DNA from 3 places in the Serratia sp. FDAARGOS_506 genome. Region 3 is predicted to be linked to each of the others. Evidence: predicted binding sites of a transcription regulator. Region 3 holds the regulator's gene; each other region holds the start of a gene.
The links. The regulator LexA, encoded in region 3, represses DNA repair genes until DNA is damaged. The targets are predictions, from matches to a motif close to TNCTGTATGTACATACAGNA.

Region 1 (5,573 bases), 1.3 Mb from region 3:
GGCGTTTGGCTGGAACTGGCTGGGCTTAGCGACCGCCGATAGGGGGAACGAAGCTGACACCCATGTCCCACGGCTGTTCGATCCAGGTATCCTGCGGGATGTCGACCTCGTAGTCGTCCACCAGCGGACGGCCCGCCGGCTTGGCGAAGATGGTGACGAAATGCGCTTTCGGGTACATATCGCGGATCGCTTTCGCGGTGCCGCCGGTATCCACCAGGTCGTCCACCACGATGAAACCTTCACCGTCGCCTTCGGCGCGCTTGAGCACTTTCATTTCGCGCTGGTTGTCATGGTCGTAGCTGGAAATGCAGACGGTATCCACGTGGCGGATGCCCAGTTCGCGCGCCAGCAGAGCCGCCGGCACCAGGCCGCCGCGGCTTACGGCAATGATGCCCGTCCATTTGTCGGCAGGCAGCAGGCGGTGCGCCAGCTTGCGTGCGTGCATTTGCAGCATATCCCAGGTAACAACGTATTTTTCGCTCATAGAATCGTGTCCCAGCCGGCGGTGAGGCGGCTTACTTTATAGTTCAGGGGAAAAAAGGTTGCGCGAGATTATAGAGACTGGCCGCGTTGAATTCCAGTTGTACCGAGGAAAACCTCGCGATTTCCGCCGCGCGGCTTTTCGGTGATTGATGCTGAAAAAGCGAGCGTTCCCGCAGCGAAGCCGTGTGATCAAGCGCTTAAACCGCACAATACGGGGCGCGCACCGCCGGAAATAAAGTGATATTCTCTGATGATCGTGCCACGACGCACAGATGCCCACTCACCTTAACCGCGCGGCACGCCCGTCCTGTCGGAGCCTGCCGCCACAGGAGACTTATAGTGTCTGAATTGTCTCAGCTTTCGCCACAGCCGCTGTGGGATATTTTCGCCAAGATTTGCTCTATCCCGCACCCTTCTTATCATGAAGAAGCGCTGGCGCAGCACATCCTCACTTGGGCCAAAGAAAAGAACCTGCACGCCGAGCGCGATCAGGTCGGCAATATCCTGCTGCGCAAGCCGGCCACCAAAGGCATGGAAAATCGCAAGCCGGTCGCGCTGCAGGCGCACCTGGACATGGTGCCGCAAAAGAATAACGACACCGTGCACGACTTCGCCAAGGATCCGATCCAGCCTTATATCGCCGGCGAGTGGGTGAAAGCACGCGGCACCACGCTGGGCGCCGACAACGGCATCGGCATGGCCTCCGCCCTGGCGGTGCTGGCCGACGACAGCGTTGAGCACGGCCCGCTGGAAGTGCTGCTGACCATGACCGAAGAGGCCGGCATGGACGGCGCCTTCGGGCTGCAGCCGAACTGGCTGCAGGCGGACATCCTGATCAATACCGATTCCGAAGAAGAAGGCGAAATCTACATGGGTTGCGCCGGCGGTATCGACTTCATCACTACCCTGCCGCTGCAGCGCGAAGCGGTGCCGGCCGGTTACCAAACCCTGAAGCTGACCCTCAAGGGCCTGAAAGGCGGCCACTCCGGCGCCGAGATCCACGTCGGGCTGGGCAACGCCAATAAACTGCTGGCGCGCTTCCTGTTCGCCCATGCGGCGGCGCTGAATCTGCGTGTGCTGGATCTGAACGGCGGCACCCTGCGCAACGCCATTCCGCGTGAAGCCTCCGCAGTGATTGCGGTGCCCGCGGACAAGGCCGACGCCCTGAAAGCGCTGAGCCAGGAATTCCTGGCGGTGCTGCAGAACGAACTCTCCGCCAAAGAGAAGAACATCACCGTGCTGCTGGAGCCGACCACCAGCGCGTCACAGGCGCTGACCGCCGACAGCCAGCAGCGTTTCCTGGCACTGCTGAACGGCACGCCGAACGGCGTGATCCGCATGAGCGACGCGGTAAAAGGCGTGGTGGAAACCTCGCTGAACGTCGGCGTGGTCACCACCAGCGAAAACGAAGCGGAAATCATCTGCCTGATCCGCTCCCTGATCGACAGCGGCAAAGACTACGTGGTCGAGATGCTGACCGCGCTGGGCCAGCTGGCCGGCGCCAAGGTAGCGCCGAAGGGCGGCTACCCGGGCTGGCAGCCGGACGCCGACTCGCCGGTAATGCACCTGGTGCGCGAGCTGTATCAGGATCTGTTCAACAAGACGCCAAACATCATGGTGATCCACGCCGGTCTGGAATGCGGTCTGTTTAAAAAACCGTATCCAAATATGGACATGGTATCGATCGGGCCAACCATCACCGGCCCGCACTCGCCGGATGAGCAGGTGCATATCGAAAGCGTCTCTCTGTACTGGAAGCTGCTGACCTCGCTGCTGAAAGCGATCCCTGAGCGCGCGTAATCTGCACGCTTAATGCAAAAAGCCGGCGACCGCCGGCTTTTTCATTCCCAAGGCAGCGCCAGCTGCCGCTCCAGCTGCGGATCGAGCAGCGTCACGTGCAGCCCCACCAGCCGCACTCCGCGCCCTTCGCGCCGCTCGCGCCACGCCTGCCGCGCCACCTCCAGCAAATCCTGCCGGTTCAGCACCGGAAATACGTGCTCCTGGGTGGTTTGCTGGAAATCCTGAAACTTCAGCTTTACGCCCTGCCTGGCGATGTGCAGATCCGGCTTCACCTTGCGCAGCCGCATCTCCAGCTCGGGATAGAGTTTGTCGATAATCAGCGTTTCGCAGTCTTCCCAGTCGTGAATATCTTCCGCCAGTGTGCGCTCCACCCCCACCGATTTGCGCAGCCGCTCCGCTGAGATTTCGCGCCGATCTATGCCCTGACACCGCTCCCACAGCACCCGGCCGAACTTGCCGAAGCGCTTGAGCAGCTGCGCCAGATCATATTGCTGCACGTCGGCGCAGGTGATAAGCCCCACCTCTTCCAGGCGCTTGGCGGTCACCTTGCCGACGCCGGGGATCTTGCTGAGCGGCAGCTGCTGCAAAAACGCCGGCACCTGCGCCGGCGTGATCACGTATTGCCCGTTCGGCTTGTTCATCTCGGAGGCGATTTTGGCGAGAAACTTGATCGGCGCGACGCCGGCCGAGGCGGTGAGGTTCAGTTCGTCGGCGATCGCCTGGCGGATCTCCTGGGCGATCAGCGTCGCCGAGCCATTGCATTGCGGGCTGTCTGTCACGTCGAGATAGGCTTCATCGAGCGACAGCGGCTCGATCAGCGGGGTATAGCGGGCGAAGATTTCGCGGATGTGCAGCGAGGCCTCTTTGTAGGCCGCCATGCGCCCCGGCAACAGGGTAAGATGCGGGCACAGCTTGAGCGCCATCGCCGTGGACATGGCGCTGTGCACGCCGTAGCGCCGCGCCGGGTAGTTGGCGGTGCTGATCACCCCGCGCCGATCGGCACTGCCGCCAATCGCCAGCGGGATATCGCGCAGGCTGGGATCGTCGCGCATTTCCACCGCCGCGAAGAAGCAGTCCATATCGACATGAATGATTTTACGCATCGCACCCTCCAGTAACACTGTATAAGTATACAGTCACATACCGAAAGCTCAAGGCCGCAGGGTTCGACGAAAGCACCGTTTCCGCCAGATATTTCCGCGTTGTTAAAAAAGCTTAATTTTTCAATAGTATGATTTCCGCCATCCCGTGCGGCTCACCACAACGATAACGACAAGGTACCCTACATGATCAGATTTTCTTATTTGCTGCTGGCTTCCGCGCTGTCGCTGAGCGCGCTGGCGGCCAGCGCCGCCGGTCACGCGCCGGCGATCGTCGCCCACCGCGGCGGCACCGCCGATGCGCCGGAGAACACCCGCATCGCCATCGAAACCGCGCTGAAAAACGGCGCCGACGCCATCTGGATCACCCTGCAAGAATCCAAAGACGGCGTCATCGTGCTGTATCGCCCTTCGGATCTGAAAGCGTTGACTAACCGGCAGGGCCCGGTTTCTGCCTATACCGCAGCGCAGCTGGCCGAGACCGACGCCGGCTGGGCCTTCGCCAGGGGGGATGAGCACCCGTTCCGCAGCCAGGGCATCGGCATTCCGCGGCTGGACGAGGTGTTGAAGGCCTTCCCGCGCGTGACTTTCTATCTGGACATCAAATCCCCGGACGCCGACCCGGCGCAGTTTGGCCAGGCGCTGCTGGCGACGCTGGAAAGCACCGACAGCCTGAACCGCATCCGCGTCTACTCCACCGACGCCAAATACCTGCAGGCGCTGCCGCCGGCCATCCCGCGCTTCGAAAGCCGCGACGAGACCCGCACGCTGCTGGCCAATATCACTATGGCGCATCAGTGCGACGTCAAGCCGGATAACCGGCAGCCGCGCTGGTACGGGCTGGAACTGAAGCGCGAGGTGGAAGTGGTGGAGAAATATACCCTCGGTGAAGGGCGTTCGAAGGCGTTTCTGACCTGGGATAAAGAGTCGATGGACTGCTTCCGCTCGCAGGGCCCGGCGCACATCATCCTGTTCGGCGTCAACTCACCGCAGGAGTATCAGCAGGCGCTGGCGCTGGGCGCCGACGGCGTGATGGTCAACTCACCGGCCGAGGCGAAAAACTTCCGCAAGGCGAAGTAAAAAACCCGGCCAAGGCCGGGTTTTCGCTATAGCTATAGAATACGGTGCTTTTCCAGCTGCTCGCGCCGCTGTGCCGCTTTGGCTTCACGCTTTTTGCGCGCATCGCAGGGCTCCGGGCAGTCGCAGACTTTCTCCATCCCCAATGCGGTGATGCCGCCGCAGCTGCCCTGCAGGCTTTTGCGCTTGAACACGTAACCCAGCGACATCCCGCCGACGATCAGCAGGAACAACACGAAGGTGGCGGCGAATACCGTCAGCATAGCAACCTCACGAACTCTTTTTCAGATAGGGTTTGAACGCGTCCGAATAACGCTCCTCAAACCCGTCGGCGGTTTTCACGATCATGAACACCGGGATACCGAGCAGATTGGCCAGCGCCAGGCCGCGCTCCGGCCCCATCACGTTCAGGCCGGTGGACAGACCGTCGGCGGTCATACAGGTCGGGCTCAGCACGGTGATCGACACCAGGCGGTGGTTGATCGGCCGGCCGGTGATAGGATCGATGGTGTGCGAATAGCGCACCCCGTCCTGCTCGAAGTAGTTGCGATAGTCACCCGAGGTGGCGATCGACATCTCCCCTGGCTGGATCACCAACTGCGCCTGCTGCTGCGCACCGGCGGTCGGGCGCTCGATGGCGATGCGCCACGGCTTTTGCTCGCCGTTGCGCCCGCGGGTGCGGACTTCACCACCGATGTCCACCATGTAATTTTGCACATGTTGCGATTGCAGATACTCCGCCACCACGTCCACGCCGTATCCTTTGGCGATCGACGACAGATCGACATACAGCTCGGGGATACTTTTCACCAGCGCGCTGCCCTGCACCGTCAGTTTATCGGCGCCGGTCCAGGCGCGGCGGTGCGCCAGCTCCGCCTCGCTCGGCACTTTGTCCGGCCGCCCTTCCGGGCCGAAGCCCCACAGGTTGACCAGCGGCCCGACGGTCACGTCCAGCGCGCCATCGGTCACGCGGTTGATGCGCAACGCTTCGCGCACTACCACGGCGGTCGCCGGCGAAACCGGGAACGGCCGGTCAATATCGCGGCTGGCGTTGAAGCGGCTCAACTCGGAGTCCGGTCGGTAGGTGGACATCTGGTCGTTCACCTGTTCCAG
Region 2 (5,573 bases), 1.7 Mb from region 3:
AGCTCGGACCAACCGTAGTGATCCACCAGTTTATTCAGCAGTTGTTCCAGCGTCACGCCGTGCAGCGGGTCTTTGGACTGGTGTTGACTCATGTTCGATACTCTTCGTGGTCAGATCGGGCCGCACACCTTAACAGCTTTGGCACGGCCGACAAGGAATTTCGACGCCCGCAGCGCGGGCGCCATCCAACGGTCAGGAAATCGCGATGAACTGTTCGCGCAGCTGATGGATCTCGTCGCGCAGGGCAGCCGCCTGCTCGAATTCCAGGTTTTGCGCGTGAGTGTACATTTGCGCCTCCAGATCGCGGATTTTCTGATCCAGCGCTTTCGGCGTAAGGTTCTGAAGCTGAGCGCCGCCGTCCACCGCCTTGCCCTTGCCTTTGCTCTTGGCGCGGTTGACCGGCTGGCCGATCTGCAGAATATCGCCGATCTTCTTGTTCAGCCCCTGCGGCACGATGCCGTTGGCTTCGTTGTAGGCCTGCTGCTTGGCGCGGCGCCGCTCGGTTTCGCCGATCGCCTTGGCCATCGAGTCGGTGATGCGATCGCCATACAGGATCGCCTTGCCGTTCAGGTTACGCGCCGCGCGGCCGATGGTCTGGATCAGCGAACGCTCGGAACGCAGGAAGCCTTCCTTGTCGGCGTCCAGAATCGCCACCAGCGACACCTCAGGCATGTCGAGCCCCTCACGCAACAGGTTGATGCCCACCAGCACGTCAAACTCGCCCAGACGCAGGTCACGGATGATTTCGACCCGTTCCACGGTATCGATGTCCGAGTGCAGGTAGCGCACGCGCTCGCCATGCTCTTCCAGGTATTCGGTCAGGTCTTCCGCCATGCGTTTGGTCAGGGTGGTCACCAGCACGCGCTCGTTGATCGCCGCGCGCTTGCGGATCTCGGAGAGCAGATCGTCCACCTGGGTGGTGACCGGCCTCACTTCCACGATCGGATCCAGCAACCCGGTCGGCCGCACCACCTGATCGATCAGATCGCCGCCGGATTTCTCCAGTTCATATTTGCCCGGCGTCGCGGAAACATAGATGGTCTGCGGCGCCAGCGCCTCGAATTCCTCGAAGCGCAAGGGGCGGTTGTCCAGCGCCGACGGCAGGCGGAAGCCGTACTCCACCAGCGTTTCTTTACGCGCGCGATCGCCCTTGAACATCGCGCCGATCTGCGGAATGGTGACGTGGGATTCGTCGACCACCAGCAGGCCGTCCGCCGGCAGGTAGTCGAACAGCGTCGGCGGTGGCTCGCCCTCGGCGCGCCCGGACAGGTAGCGCGAGTAGTTTTCGATCCCCGAGCAGTAACCCAGCTCGTTCATCATCTCCAGATCGAACTGGGTGCGCTGCGTCAGGCGCTGCTCTTCCAGCAGCTTGTTGTTGGCCAGCAGCACCTTGCGACGGTCCGCCAGATCGACCTTGATCTCTTCCATCGCCTGCATGATCCGCTCGCGCGGCGTCACGTAGTGCGATTTCGGGTAGATGGTAAAACGCGGCACCACCTGCTCGATCTGCCCGGTCAGCGGATCGAACAGCGACAGCCGCTCCACTTCGTCGTCGAACAGCTCGACGCGCAGCGCCAGCTCGTCCGATTCCGCAGGGTAGATGTCGATTACCTCGCCGCGCACGCGGAAGGTGGCGCGCTGGAAGGCCTGATCGTTGCGGGAATACTGCAGCTCCGCCAGCCGGCGCAAAATGGATCGTTGATCGATGATCATGCCTTGAGTCAGGTGCAGCATCATCTTCAGGTAAAGATCCGGATCGCCCAGGCCGTAGATCGCCGACACCGACGCCACCACCACCACGTCGCGCCGCTCCAGCAGCGCCTTGGTGGCGGAAAGGCGCATCTGCTCGATGTGCTCGTTCACCGAAGCGTCTTTTTCAATGAAGGTGTCGGAGCTGGGCACGTAGGCTTCCGGCTGGTAGTAGTCGTAGTAAGAGACGAAGTATTCCACCGCATTCTCCGGGAAAAACTCTTTCATCTCGCCGTACAGCTGCGCCGCCAGCGTCTTGTTCGGCGCCAGCACCATGGTCGGCCGATTCAGATCGGCTATCACGTTGGCGATGGTGAATGTCTTGCCCGAACCGGTTACCCCCAGCAGCGTCTGGTGCGCCAGGCCGTCTTCCAGCCCCTCTTCCAGTTTGCGGATGGCTTCCGGCTGATCGCCGGCCGGTTTGAACTCTGAATGCAGTTTGAAAAGTTTACTCATTGCTCGGCTACCCTGTGGAGATGCGCGCGCTCAGGCGGCCCGCCGGCTCTGCGCCGGGCATGGCCCCTAATTATGGAAAGTGTCGGCAATTTGCGCCAGTGCCCATGATACTGGATATAAAACCAGCTTCAAGCGGATTCGTCACTGCGCCCGGCGCCGCGGCAACGCGGTTGCACCGTGGCGTTACAGCCCGGTGACATTTTTATTGTCAATAACAGATTTATCCCCAGAACATGCCGCGAATTAACTTATTGTTAGCACGGCGTCGAAAAATCATACATAGAGACCTGATCAATGCCCTTGCGTCTTGATTTTAATTAAATTACTGATATTTAATGACATTAACAAAAAGACGAGAATGCGGACAAAGCGAACAGAACCCGCGTCGGCTCTCGCTTTACAGCGTTTTTCTAAATCTAATACACAAGGTTATCCACAGGAATAGTGGATAACTCTCACCGCCCCGCCCGGGGCGGGAGTTACAGAAAGAAAGCTTTTCGCCCTTTACACTCACCAAAATGCCTTTTTTAGTTATTTTTTCATAAAAATATCGCTTTGTTTATGCCGATTAATACTAAAAATCCCCATTGCCAAAATCGCATTGTCCCCTTTCACGCGGATCGCTCTTGACGGCGGCGCAACGCCTTGCACCATCTTCTCACCGAAGAGCACCATGAGAGTGCAAAAAACGTCCGGGTTAACTTCCCTGCGCATTTTCAGGCCGCCACGGCAGCGCGCGTCAGGCCTGACCAGCGGTTAACAAGGTGGTAACAATCCCCGTTTTCACCCGGCGGCAAAAACTGGCCTGGGAGTTGCTTCATATTCCTGCGTATAAACGCGGTGCGGCAGCATGATGCACTGCCTGCCGCGGCACATGACCGCCGCAGTGCTATCGCCCGTAAAAGCGCAAGAACGACACCAAGTCGTCACAAGCGTCGTTTTTAACGACATATTGACTGTCATTCCGTCCACCGCAGACCTTGCTCTGGCTCATTAGACGGACGGCATTTTGTTCCAGACATTACCACACTCGGGAAATCCGCCGCCCATGCGGCCTTTGCAGTCCCCGCCAACGAGTGAAACGGGCGTCTATGAGGAGAATGTCAAATGCTGAACCTGAGATCGGTCAATCAATTTTACGGGCAGAACCACACCCTGTGGGACATCAACCTGGAGCTGCCGCGTGGCCAGTGTACCGTGCTGCTTGGGCGCAACGGCGTGGGCAAAACCACGCTGGTCAACTGCATCATGGGGCATCTGCCTGTAGTGAGCGGCAGCATGACCTGGCAGCCGGCGGATCAGCCGCCGCAAAACCTGCTGCTGCAGCCGATGGAGCGCCGCGCCGCACTCGGCATCAGCCACGTACCCCAGGGGCGGCAGCTCTTCTCGCAGCTGAGCGTGGAGGAGAATCTGCAGGTGGCGCAAATGGCCGGGCGCGGCGCCCCTCGCCGCATTCCGCCGCTGATCTACAGCCTGTTCCCCCATCTGCGCCAGATGCGCGCACGCCGCGCCGGCGATCTTTGCTTGGGCGCCCAACGCCAGCTGGCGATTGCTCGTGCGCTGGCCCAAGAGCCGGCGCTGCTGATCCTCGACGAACCGACGGCGGGCGTGCCGCCCTCGATCGCCGCCGACATAGGCAACGTGATCCGCCGGCTCAACCGCGAATTAGGCATGACCATTTTACTGGTGGAACATCAGTTAGCGTTCGTGCGCCGGGTGGCGGACCGCTTTTGCCTGTTGGACAGCGGGCGCACTGTGGCGCACGGTGCGCTGGCGCAGCTGGATGAGGCGTTGATCGGTACCGAGCTGGCGGGACAGGAAGGAGGATGAGGGGGAAAGCCCCCTCATTGAGCGTTTATAACAGGCTGACATCCAGATACTGCCCCAACGGCGCCCGTTCGGCCTGAGGCAGGTGCGGGATTTCGCCCAGCAGCGGTGCCGGCAGCATGCGGCGCAGCGTAGCCAGATATTCCTGATGCCGCCGCCCCGGCGGCGTCACGTCGTTGGCGATCCAACCGGCCAGCGTCAGCCCCGCCTGTCGCACCGCCTGCGCTGTCAGCACCGCGTGGTTGATGCAGCCCAGTTTAATGCCCACCACCAAGATCACCGGCAGTTGCTCCTGCTGCACCCAGTCGGCGAAGGTGTACTGCGCCGACAACGGGGTAAACCACCCGCCGGCCCCCTCGACCAGCACCCAGTCGGCGCGCTGCTCCAGCCGGCGCAGGCCGTCGGACAGCCGCGCCGCGTCGATCGGTCGGCCTTCATCGGCGCTGACGATATGCGGCGAGGTCGGTTCAGCAAAAACGTAAGGGTTCACTTCGTCGTAGCGAAGCGCCACGCCGCTGTTGGCCTGCAGTGCCAGCGCGTCGCCGTTGCGCAGCCCCTCGGTGGTCATCTCGCTGCCGGAAGCCACCGGCTTATAACCGGCGCTGCGGTAGCCCGCCCGGTTGGCAGCCTGCAGCAAAGCGCTGCTGGCGACGGTTTTTCCGACTTCGGTGTCGGTACCGGTCACGAACCAACGTTTAATCACGATAAATCACTCCATAAACCAGATGATAGCTGAGCGGGAATTCCCCCTGCCGGCACGGGTAAGCCGCCTGCAGCGCGGCGAGACGGCCACGCGACATCAGGCCGCCCTCGCGCCCCTGATGCAGGTGCGTCGCCCCGATGCCCTTGAGCGAACGCATCAGCGTCATCACGTCCGGGTAGTTCAGGATGCGTAACTCCGTGACCAGCTCGTGTCGGTATTCAGCACAAGCGGCGCGGATCTGCGCCAGCGGCAGGAAGGCATTAACGTGGCGCTCGCCGTCCACCTGCTGCCAGGCGTCCCCCAGTTCCTGCAGCGATCCCGCCGCCAGCGTGGAAAACAGGATCGCGCCACCGGGCCGGGTCACACGATACAACTCCGCCAGCGCGGCGGGCAGATCGCTGCACCACTGCACCACCAGGCTGCTGAAACAGATGTCCATCGCCGCATCGGGCAGCGGCACCTGTTCGATATCCCCCAGCAAATAATGATGCGCCGCCTGCCGTTGGCGGGCGACATCCAGCATGCCCGGCGCCAGATCGAGCGCGGTTACCTGCTTGCCGCGCTCGCGCCACAGGCGGCTGAAATAGCCGGTGCCGCAGCCGGCATCCAGCAGCCGTTCGCCCGGATGAGTACTCCCCATCCCCAGTAAGCGCTCGCCAACGTCACGCTGCAGCGCGGCGGCGGCATCGTAGCTGCCGGCGGCACGGCTGAAGGCCGAAGCGACCGCCTGTTTGTTCACCGCGTCATTGGCTGACGTCATGCAATACCTCCAGCAGGCGATCGATGTCCTGCGGCTGATGCGCCGCCGTCAGAGTGATGCGCAGCCGCGCGCCGCCCG
Region 3 (5,573 bases):
CACCGTCGAGTACAGCTTGTTGCCCTTGAAGGTGCGGCGGATGAAGAATGCGCCAAGACGGCGGAAGATCGGGCCGGCCGGCCAGAAGTTGAGGTTGATGCCCGCGGCGATGTGCGGCGGCACCAGGCCCTGGTGATACAGCACGTAGGACAGCAGCAGGTAGTCCATGTGGCTGCGGTGGCAGGGCACGTAGACGATCTCGTGGCCGTCCTGCGCCAGCTGGCGCACGCGCTCGGCGTTGGTGACGTTGATGCCCTGATACAGCCGGTTCCAGGTCCAGCTCAGCACGCGATCGGACAGGCGCACGGTTTCGTAGGAGAAGTCGGCGGCGATCTCTTCCATCAGCGCGATGGCGTTCTGCTGGGCTTTCTCGTGCGAGATCTTCTTGCTGCGGGCTTCGTCTTCGACCGCTTTTTCGATCGCTTTGGACGCCAACAGCTTGTTGAACAGATCCTGACGGGCCGGCAGGCTCGGGCCTACCGCAGCCAGGCGCTGACGCGAGAAGTGCATGCGCGCCACGCGCGCCAGTTTCTGCGCGATGGTTTTATCCGTGCCGTGCTCGGTGGCCATGCGGCGCAGCGAAACGGTATTGGAGAAACGCACGAAGCTGTCGCGGCCGAGCCACAGCACGGCAAAGAATTTCTGCACGCCGTTCAACAGACGCAGGTGCGGCGTGCCGTGGCCTTCGCGGCCCGGCGAGCGGCCGAACATCACCGAAACCGGCAGCATCTGAATGTCGAGATCCGGGTTGCTGCGGTGCAGATCCAGATAGTCGTGGAACAGCTTTACCGACTCTTCTTTCGGGGTGTAATAGCGGAACACGCGCGGGCCGTCGTGAATGAACACGTAGCTCGGTAGCACGGTGCCGTCGATCTCCAGCGAGTTGAGCGGATCGGGCAGATCCTGCGCCAGGCACTGGGTGCGCAGCGTCAGCAAATCCGCCTTGGAATTGTAAGGCAAAACATACAAAATCGGCCGTGAGGGATCCAACCCTAGCTCGGTAACCGGATCTGAAGGGATGACCTTACTTCTTACCAACAATTTAAGTGGTAAATTCAATATTTTATAATAAATTTTACGCCAACCTGACATAACAACGTGAAGCCTCTTGTTAGCAATGCGCCGCAAGCATACCAGAAACCGGGTAGCAGATCTGTGGTGTTCGAAAACCGAGAGCCGTCAGCGCGGACTGTTCTAGACTCTTTTTATTATGACCGACCTCTGAGAAAGGCACGAAAACATGGCAAACCAAGCAACCGGACTGACCCGCATCATCAAGGCCGCCGGCTATTCCTATAAAGGGCTTTCCGCCGCCTGGCAGCACGAAGCGGCTTTCCGCCAGGAACTGGTGGTCACCGTTCTGGCTATCATACTGGCTGTCTGGCTGGATGTGGGTGCGATAGCGCGCATTTTATTGATCGGATCGGTAGCGCTGGTGATGATCGTCGAGATCCTGAACAGCGCGATCGAGGCGGTGGTGGATCGCATCGGCAGCGAACATCACGAGCTGTCCGGCCGGGCCAAAGACATGGGGTCGGCGGCGGTGTCGCTGGCGATCGTGCTGGCGCTGTTCGTTTGGGGCACGGTCTTGTGGCAGCGTTTCGGCTGACGCAAAGCGCCTACTGACTGATTTTTATTTATTCTTTGGTTCCCAATCTGCGCTTACCTGTATATACTCACAGCAAGACTGTATAAACAAACAGGGGGCGGAATGAAAGCACTAACTACCAGACAGCAAGAGGTCTACGATCTGATTCGCGATCATATTTCGCAAACGGGCATGCCGCCAACGCGTGCCGAGATCGCGATGCGTCTGGGGTTCCGCTCACCTAACGCCGCCGAAGAACACCTGAAGGCGCTGGCACGCAAAGGCGTGATCGAAATCGTCTCCGGTGCCTCGCGCGGTATCCGCCTGCTGATGGAAGAAGAAGAAGGGCTGCCGCTGATCGGCCGCGTCGCCGCCGGCGAGCCGCTGCTGGCGCAGCAGCACATTGAAGGGCACTACCAGGTGGATCCTTCCCTGTTTAAACCGAGCGCCGATTTCCTGCTGCGGGTGAACGGCATGTCGATGCGTGACATCGGCATTCTGGACGGCGATCTGCTGGCGGTGCACAAGACGCAAGACGTGCGCAACGGCCAGGTCGTGGTGGCGCGCATCGAAGATGAAGTCACGGTCAAACGTCTGAAGAAGCACGGCAACGTGGTTGAACTGCTACCGGAGAACAACGAATTCCAACCGATCGTGGTCGATCTGCGTCAGCAGAATTTCACTATCGAAGGGCTGGCGGTGGGGGTGATTCGCAACGGCGACTGGATTTAATCGCCGCGCCCTCAGTGCCTCCCTGTATCAATCGCCCCTGTTCTGGGGCGTTTTTGTTTCTGACTTTGCCCTTTTCGTCACTGCTACGGGAAACATCTCATCATGCGCTTGATTTCCGCCTTTACCAGCGATACCGATAAAGCCCTGTGGCGCCTGGCCCTGCCGATGATTTTCTCCAATATCACCGTGCCGCTGCTCGGGCTGGTGGATACCGCGGTGATCGGCCACCTAGACAGCCCGATCTACCTGGGGGGCGTTGCGATTGGCGCGGTGGCGACCAGCTTCCTGTTCATGCTGCTGTTGTTCCTGCGCATGAGCACCACCGGCCTGGCGGCGCAGGCGCTGGGGGCACAGAACCCGCAGGCGCTGGCGCGCGCCTTTATGCAACCGCTGCTGCTGGCGCTGCTGGCCGGGGTGGCGATCGTCCTGTTGCGCTATCCGCTGATCGAACTGGCGCTGCGGATCGTCGGTGGCAATGGCGAGGTGCTGGAACAGGCGCGGCGTTTTCTTGAGATCCGTTGGCTGAGCGCGCCGGCGGCGCTGGCTAATCTGGTGCTGCTGGGCTGGCTGCTCGGCGTGCAGTACGTGCGTGCGCCGGTGATCCTGCTGATCGTCGGCAACCTGCTGAACATCGTGCTGGATATCTGGCTGGTGATGGGCCTGGGCTGGAACGTGCGGGGGGCGGCGGCGGCCACCGCCATCGCCGAATACGCCACGCTGCTGCTCGGCCTGTGGCTGGCATGGCGGGTGATGCGCCTGCGCGGTATTACCCTGCCGATGCTGCGCCAGGCCTGGCGTGGCGATCTGCGTCGGCTGCTGGCGCTTAACCGCGACATCATGCTGCGTTCACTGTTGTTGCAACTGTGCTTTGCGTCGCTGACCATTTTCGGTGCTCGTCTGGGAAGCGACGTAGTGGCGGTCAATGCGGTATTGATGAATTTGCTGACGTTCACCGCCTATGCGCTCGATGGTTTCGCTTATGCGGTGGAGGCCCATTCGGGCCATGCCTATGGTGCTCGAGACGATAGCCAACTGCGTAAAGTATGGCACGCAGCCTGCAGGCAGGCAGGGCTGGTCGCGTTGGCCTTCGGCCTGGTGTATGCCGTTACCGGCCAGCAGATCGTGGCAGCGTTGACCTCCTTGCCGGAGCTGCGTGCATTAGCCGCCCACTATTTACCGTGGCAGGTCATTTTGCCGCTGGTCGGGGTGTGGTGCTATTTGCTGGATGGCATGTTTATCGGTGCTACGCGCGGCGCCGAGATGCGTAACAGCATGGCGGTGGCTGCGGCGGGGTATGGCTTGGCACTGTTTAGCGTGCCGGTGCTGGGTAACCATGGACTCTGGCTGGCACTGGCGGTGTTTTTGGCGTTACGCGGCCTGGCGTTGGGCTGGATTTGGCACCGTCATCAGGTACGCGGCAGCTGGTTTGCTGCACGCTAGAATGGACGCTTTGCCGGTTTATTTATTAATTTATTTTATGTTTTTGTTCATGTTTGCTTACATGTTTACAGCGCCGGCTTGCTCTCCTTAGTTCGTTGTTTGTTGGCGTTTTTTGTTTTTATTTTGTTTGTTAATGGTTTTTTATTCTGTGTATTGGCTTTTTTATTTCCGTTTTTAACTAGAATGAATCATGTGGCTGGTAAATGAAAGGGGGCGATGCTTCTTAAGGTGAAGGGGGCATCGGCCAGAAAAATTTCTGGTTAATCCCGGCCGGCGACAGGGATCACTGATTCACCACAGGTTAACGGAGAGACTATGAATAAAGATCAAGCCGACGGTAACTGGAAGCAGATTAAAGGCAAAGTGAAGGAAAAATGGGGCAAGCTGACCGATGACGATCTGACGGTCATCGAAGGGAAACGCGAACAGCTGGTCGGCAAAATTCAGGAGCGCTACGGTTACCAGAAAGAGGCGGCCGAGAAAGAGGTGAAAGCCTGGGAAGATCACACCAAACACCGCTGGTAATCTGCAGGGCCGCCATTGAAGGCGGCTTGCACAGCGCAGGCCGGCGTCGCCCCCATTCTCTGGCGCTCCGGCTACAGGTACAGGGAGGTACCTGACTTCGTATTACTTCTTCTTGATGGCGATGCTGTGATCGTGTTCTGCGCAGTCATGCTTGCTGTCGCACGCCTCAACCTCCACGCAGCCTGCGCACAGGCCATGCGCTTCCACCACGCTGTGTCGCAGCGCAAACCCCGCTTCCTGCGCCAGCTTCTGCAGTGTTTCTTCTACGCCTTCGGTGGTGCGCTCGGTCACCTGGCCGCAGCGGTCGCAGATAAACAGTGCGGACGTGTGCATCGGCTGTTCGAAGTGGTGGCACAGCACGTAGCTGTTGGCGGACTCGACTCTATGGATAAACCCTTGCTCCAGCAGAAAATCCAGCGCGCGATAGACCGTCGGCGGCTTGGCCTGCGGTTCGGCGACGCGCAGCAGATCGAGCAGGTCATAAGCGCTGATGGCACCGGGTTGCTGAGTCATCAGACGCAGCACTTCCAGCCGTTGCGGCGTCAATCGCACATTGCGTTGCTGGCAGAGGCGTTCTGCCTGCGCCAACAGCTTTTCCTGGGTGGTTGAGTTCATCGCAAATATCCCGGTACGTAAAAAAGCCGATTTTACCATGATTACGGCGAATCGCCGAGAGTTGCCCCCTTTTCCCCTGAGGATAGCGCAGGGAAAGGCGTGTTGTGCGCACTAAAAGAGAGATACATCACAACTTTTCCCCTCCGCCGGGCGGCAAATCAACGTTGTTGGTTTTAGCGCTGGAGAGCAGCGGGCGAGAGCGGTATAACGCGCTTCATCCGCGTGATGAGCAGGAGCCTTGTGCGATGACGGAAAGAGAGAAGCTGTTAAGCGGCCTGGAGTACAACAGCCGCGATGAAGAACTGATAGCTATGTACCATCGGGCGAGGGCGGTGACCAAACGGCTGGGCGATCTGGATTCGCATCAGGCGGACGAGAAAAACCGTCTGCTCGGGGAGTTGTTTGGCGCCTGGGGCGAGGCAAGCTGGATTGAAACGCCGTTCTGGTGCGACTACGGGCAGCATGTCCGCATCGGCAAAAACTGTTTTATCAACGTCAATGCGGTGTTCCTCGACTGCAATACCATCACCATCGGCGACAACACGCTGATCGGCCCCAACGTGCAAATCTACACGCCGAGTCATCCGCTGAAGGCCGGCGAACGCTTTACCGGCGACCCGGCCTTTCCTTTCCGCACCTCGGCACAGCCGGTGTCCATCGGCAGCAACGTGTG

Region 1: dinB (DNA polymerase IV) is a predicted target of LexA. The motif match lies at 3,402-3,421, and genes of this name have one in related genera.
Region 2: uvrB (excinuclease ABC subunit UvrB) is a predicted target of LexA. The motif match lies at 2,314-2,333, and genes of this name have one in related genera.

The regions. Positions count from the first base shown of each region.
Region 1 is NZ_CP033831.1:2,373,589-2,379,161, reverse strand. Features, by position in the region: gene gpt (xanthine phosphoribosyltransferase) at 26-484, opposite strand; gene pepD (beta-Ala-His dipeptidase) at 823-2,283, shown strand; gene dinB (DNA polymerase IV) at 2,325-3,386, opposite strand; gene EGY12_RS11450 (glycerophosphodiester phosphodiesterase family protein) at 3,570-4,463, shown strand; gene nqrM ((Na+)-NQR maturation NqrM) at 4,496-4,723, opposite strand; gene EGY12_RS11440 (FAD:protein FMN transferase) at 4,731-5,573, opposite strand, start outside.
Region 2 is NZ_CP033831.1:2,728,779-2,734,351, reverse strand. Features, by position in the region: gene EGY12_RS13290 (VF530 family DNA-binding protein) at 1-92, opposite strand, end outside; gene uvrB (excinuclease ABC subunit UvrB) at 193-2,205, opposite strand; gene EGY12_RS13280 (hypothetical protein) at 2,737-2,919, opposite strand; gene EGY12_RS13275 (ATP-binding cassette domain-containing protein) at 3,313-4,035, shown strand; gene bioD (dethiobiotin synthase) at 4,061-4,735, opposite strand; gene bioC (malonyl-ACP O-methyltransferase BioC) at 4,728-5,495, opposite strand; gene bioF (8-amino-7-oxononanoate synthase) at 5,479-5,573, opposite strand, start outside.
Region 3 is NZ_CP033831.1:1,031,171-1,036,743, reverse strand. Features, by position in the region: gene plsB (glycerol-3-phosphate 1-O-acyltransferase PlsB) at 1-1,092, opposite strand, end outside; gene EGY12_RS05210 (diacylglycerol kinase) at 1,241-1,609, shown strand; gene lexA (transcriptional repressor LexA) at 1,712-2,320, shown strand; gene dinF (MATE family efflux transporter DinF) at 2,423-3,760, shown strand; gene EGY12_RS05195 (CsbD family protein) at 4,076-4,285, shown strand; gene zur (zinc uptake transcriptional repressor Zur) at 4,388-4,900, opposite strand; gene EGY12_RS05185 (sugar O-acetyltransferase) at 5,146-5,573, shown strand, end outside.